Regions from separate parts of the Corallincola holothuriorum genome, predicted to be linked through region 3. Evidence: predicted binding sites of a transcription regulator. Region 3 holds the regulator's gene; each other region holds the start of a gene.

The links. Region 3 encodes LexA, which represses DNA repair genes until DNA is damaged. Its sites were predicted from a motif close to TACTGTATNNNNATACAGTA; they were not measured.
Region 1: imuA (translesion DNA synthesis-associated protein ImuA) is a predicted target of LexA. The motif match lies at 1,940-1,959, and genes of this name have one in related genera.
Region 2: dinB (DNA polymerase IV) is a predicted target of LexA. The motif match lies at 1,252-1,271, and genes of this name have one in related genera.

Annotation. Positions count from the first base shown of each region.
Region 1 is NZ_QPID01000003.1:7,025-10,307, forward strand. Features, by position in the region: gene DU002_RS05620 (NapC/NirT family cytochrome c) at 1-183, opposite strand, end outside; gene DU002_RS05625 (multiheme c-type cytochrome) at 254-1,717, opposite strand; gene imuA (translesion DNA synthesis-associated protein ImuA) at 1,975-2,679, shown strand; gene DU002_RS05635 (Y-family DNA polymerase) at 2,682-3,283, shown strand, end outside.
Region 2 is NZ_QPID01000007.1:57,119-60,401, forward strand. Features, by position in the region: gene DU002_RS12235 (aminoacyl-histidine dipeptidase) at 1-79, shown strand, start outside; gene dinB (DNA polymerase IV) at 161-1,234, opposite strand; gene nqrM ((Na+)-NQR maturation NqrM) at 1,370-1,594, opposite strand; gene DU002_RS12250 (FAD:protein FMN transferase) at 1,599-2,639, opposite strand; gene nqrF (NADH:ubiquinone reductase (Na(+)-transporting) subunit F) at 2,646-3,283, opposite strand, start outside.
Region 3 is NZ_QPID01000003.1:386,836-390,118, reverse strand. Features, by position in the region: gene coxB (cytochrome c oxidase subunit II) at 1-692, opposite strand, end outside; gene DU002_RS07295 (hypothetical protein) at 1,096-1,623, opposite strand; gene lexA (transcriptional repressor LexA) at 1,620-2,252, opposite strand; gene DU002_RS07285 (MlaE family ABC transporter permease) at 2,445-3,283, shown strand, end outside.

The sequences.
Region 1 (3,283 bases), 380 kb from region 3:
ATCCCGGCCAATATGGCAGCCATAACAGAACTCATTCGTGTTGGTGAAGTCCATCACACCGTGAAAGGTCACAACACCCAAAGCACCTAACACCAACGCGATGAAACCACCGATAGGGATCCCTAATAGCCAACGGCTGCGGGTTTGCTTCCATAATCGGCTGGGCTTTCTATGCTGGTTCATAAAAATCCTTGCTGATAGGTAAAAAGCGGATCAGCTTTCATTCAAGCTGATCCGCAATGCTAGGTGCTACTTATTTGCTCTCGCTTTGGTAGCGCTGTTTAAAAGCCTTCTGTGCTTCTTGGCGCTTTTGTTTGATATCTGCAGGCTCTTTGCCCGAGAACCAAGCGTGTTCAGGTCTGGATAAGATCTCGTCGAGCAGTTTTCGCGCTTCTGCTGCTTGCTCTTTCTTGCCTGCATGCTCTGCTTTCTCTACCACTTCCAGGTATTGAGGTACCATCTCAACGTAGAAGCGTTCAGCCACTTCAAACATGCCGTGCCACTGCACGTAATCAGGTGCCATCATTGCTGCACCATGGCGAGCGCGGCGACCTTCATGGTGCCAGAGGTAGAACCAAGTCCACTCAATCTCTTCATCGAACTGGACTTCGGTTAACATCTCATTCTTCGTCAGCAGATCCATCATAGATTTACCCGGACGGGCGAACTTCTCGTTATACAGCACCACTAAATTATCGAACTGAGTATAGAAGTTCTCGATCCAGCCACTGGTGTGGCAGGCACTACACACGTTCTTCATATCAGCACGGCGCTCTTCCCAAGGCTTCACTTGCTTGCCTTGAGCAATCGCTTTCGCGTCGACTTTTTCCGAAATTGCAGGGCGTAATGTCCAACTAATACGAGCGCCGACGTCATGAGTTAAAGGTAGCTCGCGAGTGGCTGACATATGGCAAGTGGCACATGTGGGGGCTGCATCATAATCTTCGCCAACTATCCATTTCGCTGAACCCAGATTCATATGCTCAACGTTGGCAAAGAAATTAATGCCGTGCTTGGATTCTTCGTAGATCTCTTTTTGCGGATGGTCTGGCCCTAGGTGACACTTTCCGCAGGCTTCAGGGCGACGGGCCTGAACCATGGAGAACTCGTGACGCTGGTGGCAGGCGCTACAAGCACCAACTGAGCCATCAGGATTGAGTCTGCCAATACCTGTGTTGGGCCAGGTGGTTGGATCAAGGTCGCCGTTAGCTAATACTTTGACTTCGGCGCCGTGACATTGCCAACAACCGCTGACAGCTGCGGGGGATTGGCCGTTAAAGCTCAACTGTCCCTCCACCGCCTCGGCGAGAAAGTTATCCAGTGAGCCAATGATCTGTCCCGCTTTGGCATGATGACTGGCGGCAAACTCTTCGACTTCCTTGTTGTGGCACTGCCCGCAATCTTTTGGCGATACAATCACTGCAATATCAAATCCTTCGTGCTTGATGGCGTCAGCATCATTGGGATCGGCTTGGTGACACTCAAAACATCCAATATTGGCACCATAATGCTTAGATCGCCCCCATTGCTGGTACAGGGCGGGGTTTTGCTCTTTATGGCAGGCAGCACACTGCTTGCTTTCGTCACTGAGCGACGCAAAAGGTTTCAGCATCTGTGCTTTGGGGGCGGCGTAAGCCAGGCTAAAGAGGGCGCTGCAGGTAAGCAATACCAGCGTGGCAAAGAAGGTGGTCTGTAGTGCTATTCGTCCGTTTTTCATGGTCTGCTGTCCGTCTCGGCATCCGTGATGGTTGGGCAACAACATCTGTATCCGACAGATATGTAAGTGAACAAATAGTAGACAATAAATCCATATGTTAAATATGGATTTTGGATAAATGTTAATCAGCTCACTTTGTATGGGTTTAAATGATGAGTGCAGTTGTAATAGATCAATTTTCCTCTGCCAGCGGCTATTTGCCGAATCAATCACCTTAAAATATACTGTATGCATATACAGTATATTTTAAGGTGATTATGCCATTATTGGATCCACTTTTTGACTCTGGCTTGCTATGGCAGGGCGCCGCGCCACGTGTTTCGTCTTGTGAATCACTCGCCACTGGTTATGCGGTCTTAGACAAGGCGCTCGATGGTGGGTGGCGACGTCAGGAAGTAACGGAGCTGCTGTTGCCGCGACTCGGCATCGGTGAAGTACAGTTGCTGCTGCCGGCAATGGCAGCGCTGGCATCCGTGGACAAATTCCAGTTGTGGATCGCTCCGCCTATGGTGCCTTATGCGCCAGGGTTGCTGCAGGCTTGCTTGCCTGTGGAGCAGCAACTGGTAATTGCTGGGGTTGAAGATATGTCGGCGCAGCTCTGGAGCGCAGAGCAAGCGTTGAGCTCCGGAGCATGTAGTGTGGTGCTGCTCTGGTTACTCGACCCTGCTCAGCAGCCCCAAACGTCCCAGTTGCGCCGTTTACAGTTGGCGGCGGAGCGTGGGCAAACCCCGTTGTTTCTTTTTCGTCCCCAATGGATCAGGCAGCAAGCGGTCAGAGATCTCAGCTCGCCAGCGCCTACCCGTCTATGGTTAGAAAGTCATAGTAATAGCCAGTTGCTAGTAGAGCTGTTTAAACGTCGTGGTGGGTGGCCGTTATCGCCTTTTCCACTTTCGCTGGCTGACAAGTTCAGTTTACCGGCAGCAGAGACTGACAGTGTCATTGTCGGCCCTTGGCGGGCGTAAGCATGCTCTGGTTAGCGTTAGATTTCCCCCGCTTAGCGCTTGATTGGTGCTGTCGCAGCCATGAGACGTCTGGTGTTGTGGTCTTGTTGGATCGGCAGCAACGGGTACTGCAGAGCAATCAGCAAGCTGTGGTGTTGGGGGTACGGCCTGGTATGTCTCTGGCGACCTTGTTGGCATTGACCGATGACATCACTTTATTAGCTGAAGATCAGCTGGTTGAGGGCGATGTTGCGCAATTGTCAGCCACAGCATTGCATGCCATGGCGCTATGGGCGGGGGATTTTGCTTCCCGCATTCTGTTATTTCCGCCCCACAGCTTACTGCTGGAAGTGGGCAGTATGTTGCGTCTGTTTGGCGGCGTAGAGGGTTATCTTGGTCAGTTAAAGCGTAGCTTATTAACCCAAGATCTTAGTTGGCAGTACGCTATCGCTAAGACACCGCGGGCAGCGATCACCTTGGCGCAGGCAGGCGCTAACTGGTCATCACTTGATGCTAAAAAAACAGCTAAACGTCTCGGTGATCTTGGCGTCGAGAGCTTGCCTTTTACCCCTTTGCAGCTGCAAGGGTTATCGGGCTTAGGACTGCAAACGTTATCACAACTGCT
Region 2 (3,283 bases), on a different contig from region 3:
TGAGAAAGTAGAAATAGCCAGTGTTGATGACTATTGGACACTGCTCAAAGGTGTACTCGCAGCGATCCCTGCGGCCTAACCTCTGCTCCCTAAGGCACACAAATAGGGCTTGGATTATTCCCAGCCCTATTAATAGTTAAGGCATACAAAGCCACCGGCATCACCACTCAAACTGTAACTGTTTGGCACCTTCTTTCACTTCCGGTAAACCAATATTGAGCCCCACTAAACGGATCCCTCTGCCTTCAGCCCGTGCATAAGCCTTCTTCAGTAGATCAAGATACAAGCTCTGTCTCACTTGCGACGTGGTTTGTTCAACCGTGGTTTGTTGAAAGTCATCAAACTTTAGCTTCACACCCTGTTTATGGATCTGGCGTTTGGGATCATGTTTATCTAAGCGTTGTAGCAGTTCAGGTAGCAGATTAGCTGCAACCTCCTGACACTGTTGAAAAGTAGATATATCTTTACTCAATGTTGTTTCGACACCGACTGAGCGACGCACATGAGTTCCATCCACCGGACGGTTATCTATACCAAAGCTTCTTTGCCATAAAGCTTCGCCAAATCGACCGACTAGCTGCACTATTTCATCCACGCTTTTTTCTCGACAATCCGCCGTGGTTCTCAACCCCATATCTGCCAACCGTTGCTCGGTTACCGGCCCGACTCCAGGGATCTTGCGCAACGGCAACGCTGCAACAAACGCCTCCACCCCATCAGGTGGAACAATACAGATGCCATTGGGCTTGTTCTCGTCGCTGGCTATTTTGGCAATAAATTTATTAGGAGCAACTCCGGCCGAGGCTGTTAACCCCGTTTCATTGACGATCTCAGTGCGGATAGCTTCAGCAATCAGCGTCGCACTGCCATGGTGTGCTTGGCAATGAGTCACATCTAAATAAGCCTCATCCAGAGATAAAGGCTCGATAAGGTTGGTATAACGTTGAAAGATACTCTGGATATGCCGGGAAACCGACTTATAGGCATCAAAACGAGGCTTTACCAGAATCAGATTAGGACACTGACGTAATGCCGTCGCCGTGGCCATCGCAGAGCGCACACCAAAGCGACGGGCGCTATAGTTACAAGTGGCGATCACCCCTCGGCGATCAGATTGACCACCAACCGCTATCGGCTTATCTCGCCATTGCGGATTATCTCGCATCTCAACGGCGGCATAAAAACAATCCATATCGATATGAATGATCTTTCTTTGCAGTGTTGACTTCGCCATCTCATTTAAACACTGAGCACTGTATATAAAAACAGTATAATGGTTAGTCTAGGTTTACTCCAGTGCGCAATATAAAAACTATTAAAAATAAAAAAGCACCCGCAGGTGCTTTAATCGAACAGCTATTAATCGCTATTAGATAATCCGGTGCTTCTCGAGCATTTCGCGACGTCGTTCCTCTTTCGCTTCCCGCTTCCTGCGCTTCTCACAGGGCTCAGGGCAATCACAGACTTTATCCATCCCCAAAGCTGCGATACCACCACAACTGCCAGCGATCTTCTTACGTTGCAATAGGTAACCAATGGCCATTGCTGCAACAACGGTTAATAACAAGCCAAAGGTAAGTAAAAACACAGTCATAATACTAAGATCCTTGGGACGCCAAGTACTGCTCAAAATTTGGGCTAGTGTACTCCACAAAGCCATCATCCGTCTTTACGATCATCAATACGGGTAACTGATGCTGCTCGGCAAACAAACGACCTTTTTCTGGCCCCATCACCATCAAAGCCGTAGCCAACCCATCTGCGGTCATACAACTTGAAGCGATCACTGTCGCCGAGACCAAACGATGATTAATCGGGTGGCCAGTTTCGGGATCGATGGTATGAGAATAACGGATACCACCGTCTTCAAAATAGTTTCGATAGTCACCAGACGTAGCAACCGCATTATCACCCGGCTCGATGATACGTTGTACCATACGTGACTGGGTATCAGGCTTTTCAACGGCAATACGCCACTTGTTACCTTGCAGATTATGGCCACGGGTACGTAACTCGCCACCCACCTCAACCAAGTAGTTTCTATAACCCAAGCTATCAAGCAGGTCAGCAACGCTATCCACACCATAGCCTTTAGCGATAGCGGATAGATCAACATAGAGATCCACTGCCGATTTTTGCAGTGAGAGTGCTGCGGTCACGGTTAACTGCTGATAACCCATTCGCGCTTTCGCCTCTGCGATTTCAGCAGCAGTTGGCGTCTCTTCGGGTCTGGCCTGGGGGCCAAACCCCCACAGATTGACCAACGGACCAATGGTGACGTCTAGCGCTCCCTTGGTCTGTTCACCAAGGCGCAATGCTTCCTTCACCACCTCGCTTGTGGCTGCAGATACAGTGAATGGCTGGAGTCCCCGGTACTGATTGAATCGACTCAGCTCAGAGTCTTGCCGATAGGTCGACATCTGATCGTTAACTAACTCAAGGCGCTGATCGATCTGCTTCTGTAACGCAGCGGTATCCTGGAGCGGGTTATCCACGACCAAAGTGATGTGGTAAAAGGTGCCCATGGTACTGCCAGCCAAACGCACCGCTTCAGGTGGCGTATGACTTGGACCGCAAGCTGAGATAAAAAAGGCCAGCCCAAACAGGGCCAGCCATTTTGTTAGTGATTGAATAGGCATTCCTATTTAACCACCAAAATCATCAAGCAGGATATTTTCATCCTCAACACCCAGATCTTTGAGCATGTTAATCACAGCAGCATTCATCACTGGAGGACCACACATGTAATACTCACAATCTTCAGGGGCTTCATGGTCTCGCAGGTAATTTTCAAACAATACGTTATGAATAAAACCTGTATACCCATCCCAATTATCTTCAGGCTGCGGATCTGACAGAGCGACATGCCACTGGAAATTCGGATGCTCTTTCTGCAGCATATCGAAATCTTCCACATAGAACATTTCGCGCTTAGAGCGAGCACCATACCAGAAGCTCATCTTGCGCTTTGAATCAAGGCGACGTAGCTGATCGAAGATATGGCTGCGCATAGGTGCCATACCCGCACCACCACCAACAAATACCATTTCGTTCTCAGTCTCTTTAGCGAAGAACTCACCAAATGGACCTGAAATAGTGACCTTATCACCCGCTTTCAAGTTAAAGATGAATGATGACATCTTACCGCACGGCGCACTTGGGTTATTTGGCGGTGGCGTAGCAATACGCACGTTTAGCATAATGATGCCAAACTCTTCCGGATAGTTCGCCATTGAATAGGCGCGGATGGTCTCTTCATCAACCTTAGATTCGAGGTTGAAGA
Region 3 (3,283 bases):
GCTTCCGACTTGGCGACCACAACGATCGGCATAAAGCCATGGTCTTTCCCGCACAGTTCCGCGCACTGCCCTCGGTATGTGCCGGCTTCGTCAATTCTGGTCCACGCTTCATTAATGAAACCTGGATTAGCGTCTTTTTTCACCGCAAAAGCGGGCACCCACCAACTGTGAATAACGTCGTCGGAAGTCATTAAGAAACGCACTTTCTTACCGATAGGCAGGACTAGGGGGCGGTCCACCTCAAGTAGATAGTTTTCAGTTTTGGCGAGTTTGTTTTCGATCTCGGCACGGGGTGTCGCCAACAGGCTATAGAACTCAACGTCATCATCCAGATACTTGTAGTGCCACTTCCATTGCGAGCCCGTCACCAAAATGGTGACATCCGCTTCCGTGGTATCTTCCATATTGATCAACACTTGCGTTGCTGGCACCGCCATCCCAACCAAAATAAGCAGTGGTAGTGCAGTCCAAAGGATCTCGACCTTGGTACTTTCATGAAACTGCGCCGGTTTCACTCCCTTGGACTTGCGATGATGAATGATTGACCAAAACATCACACCGAAGACAAGCACGCCAATGACGCAGCAGATGTAGAAGATGGTCATGTGGAGCTGGTAGACGTCCTGACTAATGGCTGTCACACCCTGAGTCATATTTAGCGGCATCTCCTCGGCGGAGATAAATGACGGCAATAGGGCGCCAGCCCCCGCCGCGACGCGTGTGGCTATCCGTATCAAGAGGCTTCTCCTCGCACTTACAAAAAACACCTGTTCGACAGGCGCTTACCCCAAAACCCCAGTAGCCACTACAGACCGCATATTTAAATTTTTATAGGCGCGGTCGCAGCTATCAGGCCTTGATTAAGAATCGTTCACGATTAGCGATACGTCTAAAAATTAATCAAAAAACTTGAGCAAGTTAGCAAACTGCCCAACTGTTTGCGGGTTAAATCACATCCAAATGGTGATATTTAGCCTGACGAGTGATTAAGTCTGTGCAACTAGAGTTAGCAGCTAATGTGTTAGGAGGTTTTTCAAAGGTACAAAAAAAGCCGCCTTGCGGCGGCTTCGGAAAGTACATTGAAACTGTGGGGGATCAATGGACCAACACACTGGCGATCATCTCACTTGATGATGTTGCTGACGGCCATGCTCGTGCCGTCCGGCAATGATTATGTTGTCGATGAAACAACACACTATTCGTTTCATAACATGCTGCTTCGGCCGTTAGTGCCTGCCACTGCGCTTCGGAAAGTAGATCAGTCCAGCCGATAACCAAGCCACAAGTGGTAGAGCCTAAGCCTTGAGTCACGGCACACATCACACCTTGCTCATCTTTGGGGTGGACTTGCAACAGTCGCTCGGCGCACACACCATTTTCCACCAACCAACGCGTCACCTGCTTATCAGGGGCAGCCACCAATACAACCCATTTATTGGCTTGTTGACTACGTTTGATTGTCTCTAACAGTGCTGATTGCTGGCCTTCAACCGGCACAATCTGCGCTCGCGATTGCCACTTATTTTGCGGGCGGCGGTTGCCCGTTAGCTTTGGCTGCGGTGCAGCTACCAATGAGCCAGTCATTTGGCGAGTATGCAAATTCATTGTCTCAAATGGGTTCATAACCACTCTCCATTACGAATGATACCAACAGCCAACCCTTCAATGGCCAGGTTCTCTACACCCAGATCGACTTTAATCGGGCTGTAGGCTTCATTTTCAGCATGCAACAGCACATCTTTGCCATTTTTTTCAAAACGCTTAACTGTCACCTCATCATCACCCACCCGAGCGACTACCACCTGCCCATTCTGCGCCGTCGCAGTCTTGTGCACTGCCAGCAGGTCGCCTTCGAGGATCCCAATATCCTTCATACTGTCACCGTGTACTCGCAGTAAGAAGTCTGCAGATGGCCGAAACATGGCTGGATCGACTTTGTAATGCGCCTCAACATGTTCTTGCGCCAAGATAGGCGTACCGGCAGCCACTTGACCAATCAGAGGTAAGCCATCATCGTTTGCAGCCGCTTCATCATCCGCCTGTGGGATCACGCGAATACCCCGTGATGTTCCCGCCAAGATCTCTATTAAACCTTTTTTGGCCAGTGCTTTGAGGTGCTCTTCCGCGGCATTAGCAGACTTAAATCCCAATCGGCGTGCAATTTCCGCACGAGTTGGCGGCATGCCTGTCGCTTCAATATTGTCTTTAATCAACGCAAGAATTTCAGCTTGCCGTGGTGTTAATGGGCGCATAAAGATACCTGTGATTGCATACAGTATACTGTGAGTATATACAGGTATTTATTCATGACAAGTATCACTGCTGTTTTTTTGATCACTGTTTTATGTGACATTAATAACTTGATTCGCTTTGAATTTTGCAGAAATAGTGGATCTGCGGCAGACTCAAGGACATTACGTAGGGCTTTTCAAGGTGAAAGTGACGTGCATGAGCTGAACATCAGGCGAACTGATGACGGTACTGGCTGGCTGTTAGAGTTGACAGGTGACTGGGTATTACGCCGTGGCGATCATCGGGTTGACGATCTACTACAAGCCCTAAAATCAAAAGTCACTCCAGATGAAACGCTCATATTCGTCGACGCCGACATTGGCCGCTGGAACAGTGCGCTGGTGGTGCTTATTCGCCGTGTAAGTGAATATGCAAAAGCGCATCGACTGCATGTAGATGTCAGCCGCCTACCTCAAGGCGCACAGCAGCTTCTGGCGCTGGCAGAGTCACAATCTAATGCGGCCAATAGACCAAACCAAACAACTTACCAGCCGACCTTTGCTGAGCGCATAGGTAACTCGGTCTTGGCGAGCTGGGAAAATATCTTAGTCAGTTTCAGTTTCATCGGCGCGCTGATCAGCGCCGTTGGCAAACTCTGCGTCGGCAAAGCCGAGATACGTGCCAAGGACGTGTACGACTGTATGCATGACGCTGGTCCCGCTGCCTTTGGCATTGTCGCCTTAATCAGCATCCTGATCGGCATGATCTTAGCCTTCGTTGGCGCCGTGCAGTTACAACAGTTCGGCGCATCTATCTTCGTCGCCTCTCTTGTTGCGCTGGGTATGGCACGTGAAATGGGCGCGATGATGACAGCGATTATTATGGCGGGCCGCACAGGCGCGAGTTACGCCGCGCAGTTGGGCAGCATGCAGGTGAATGAAGAGATCGACGCACTCACAACCATGGGTCTTAGACCCATCGAATTTTTGGTGCTCCCCCGCTTTATCGCGCTGTTAATCATGCTGCCGTTGCTTACCGTTTTTTCCATGGC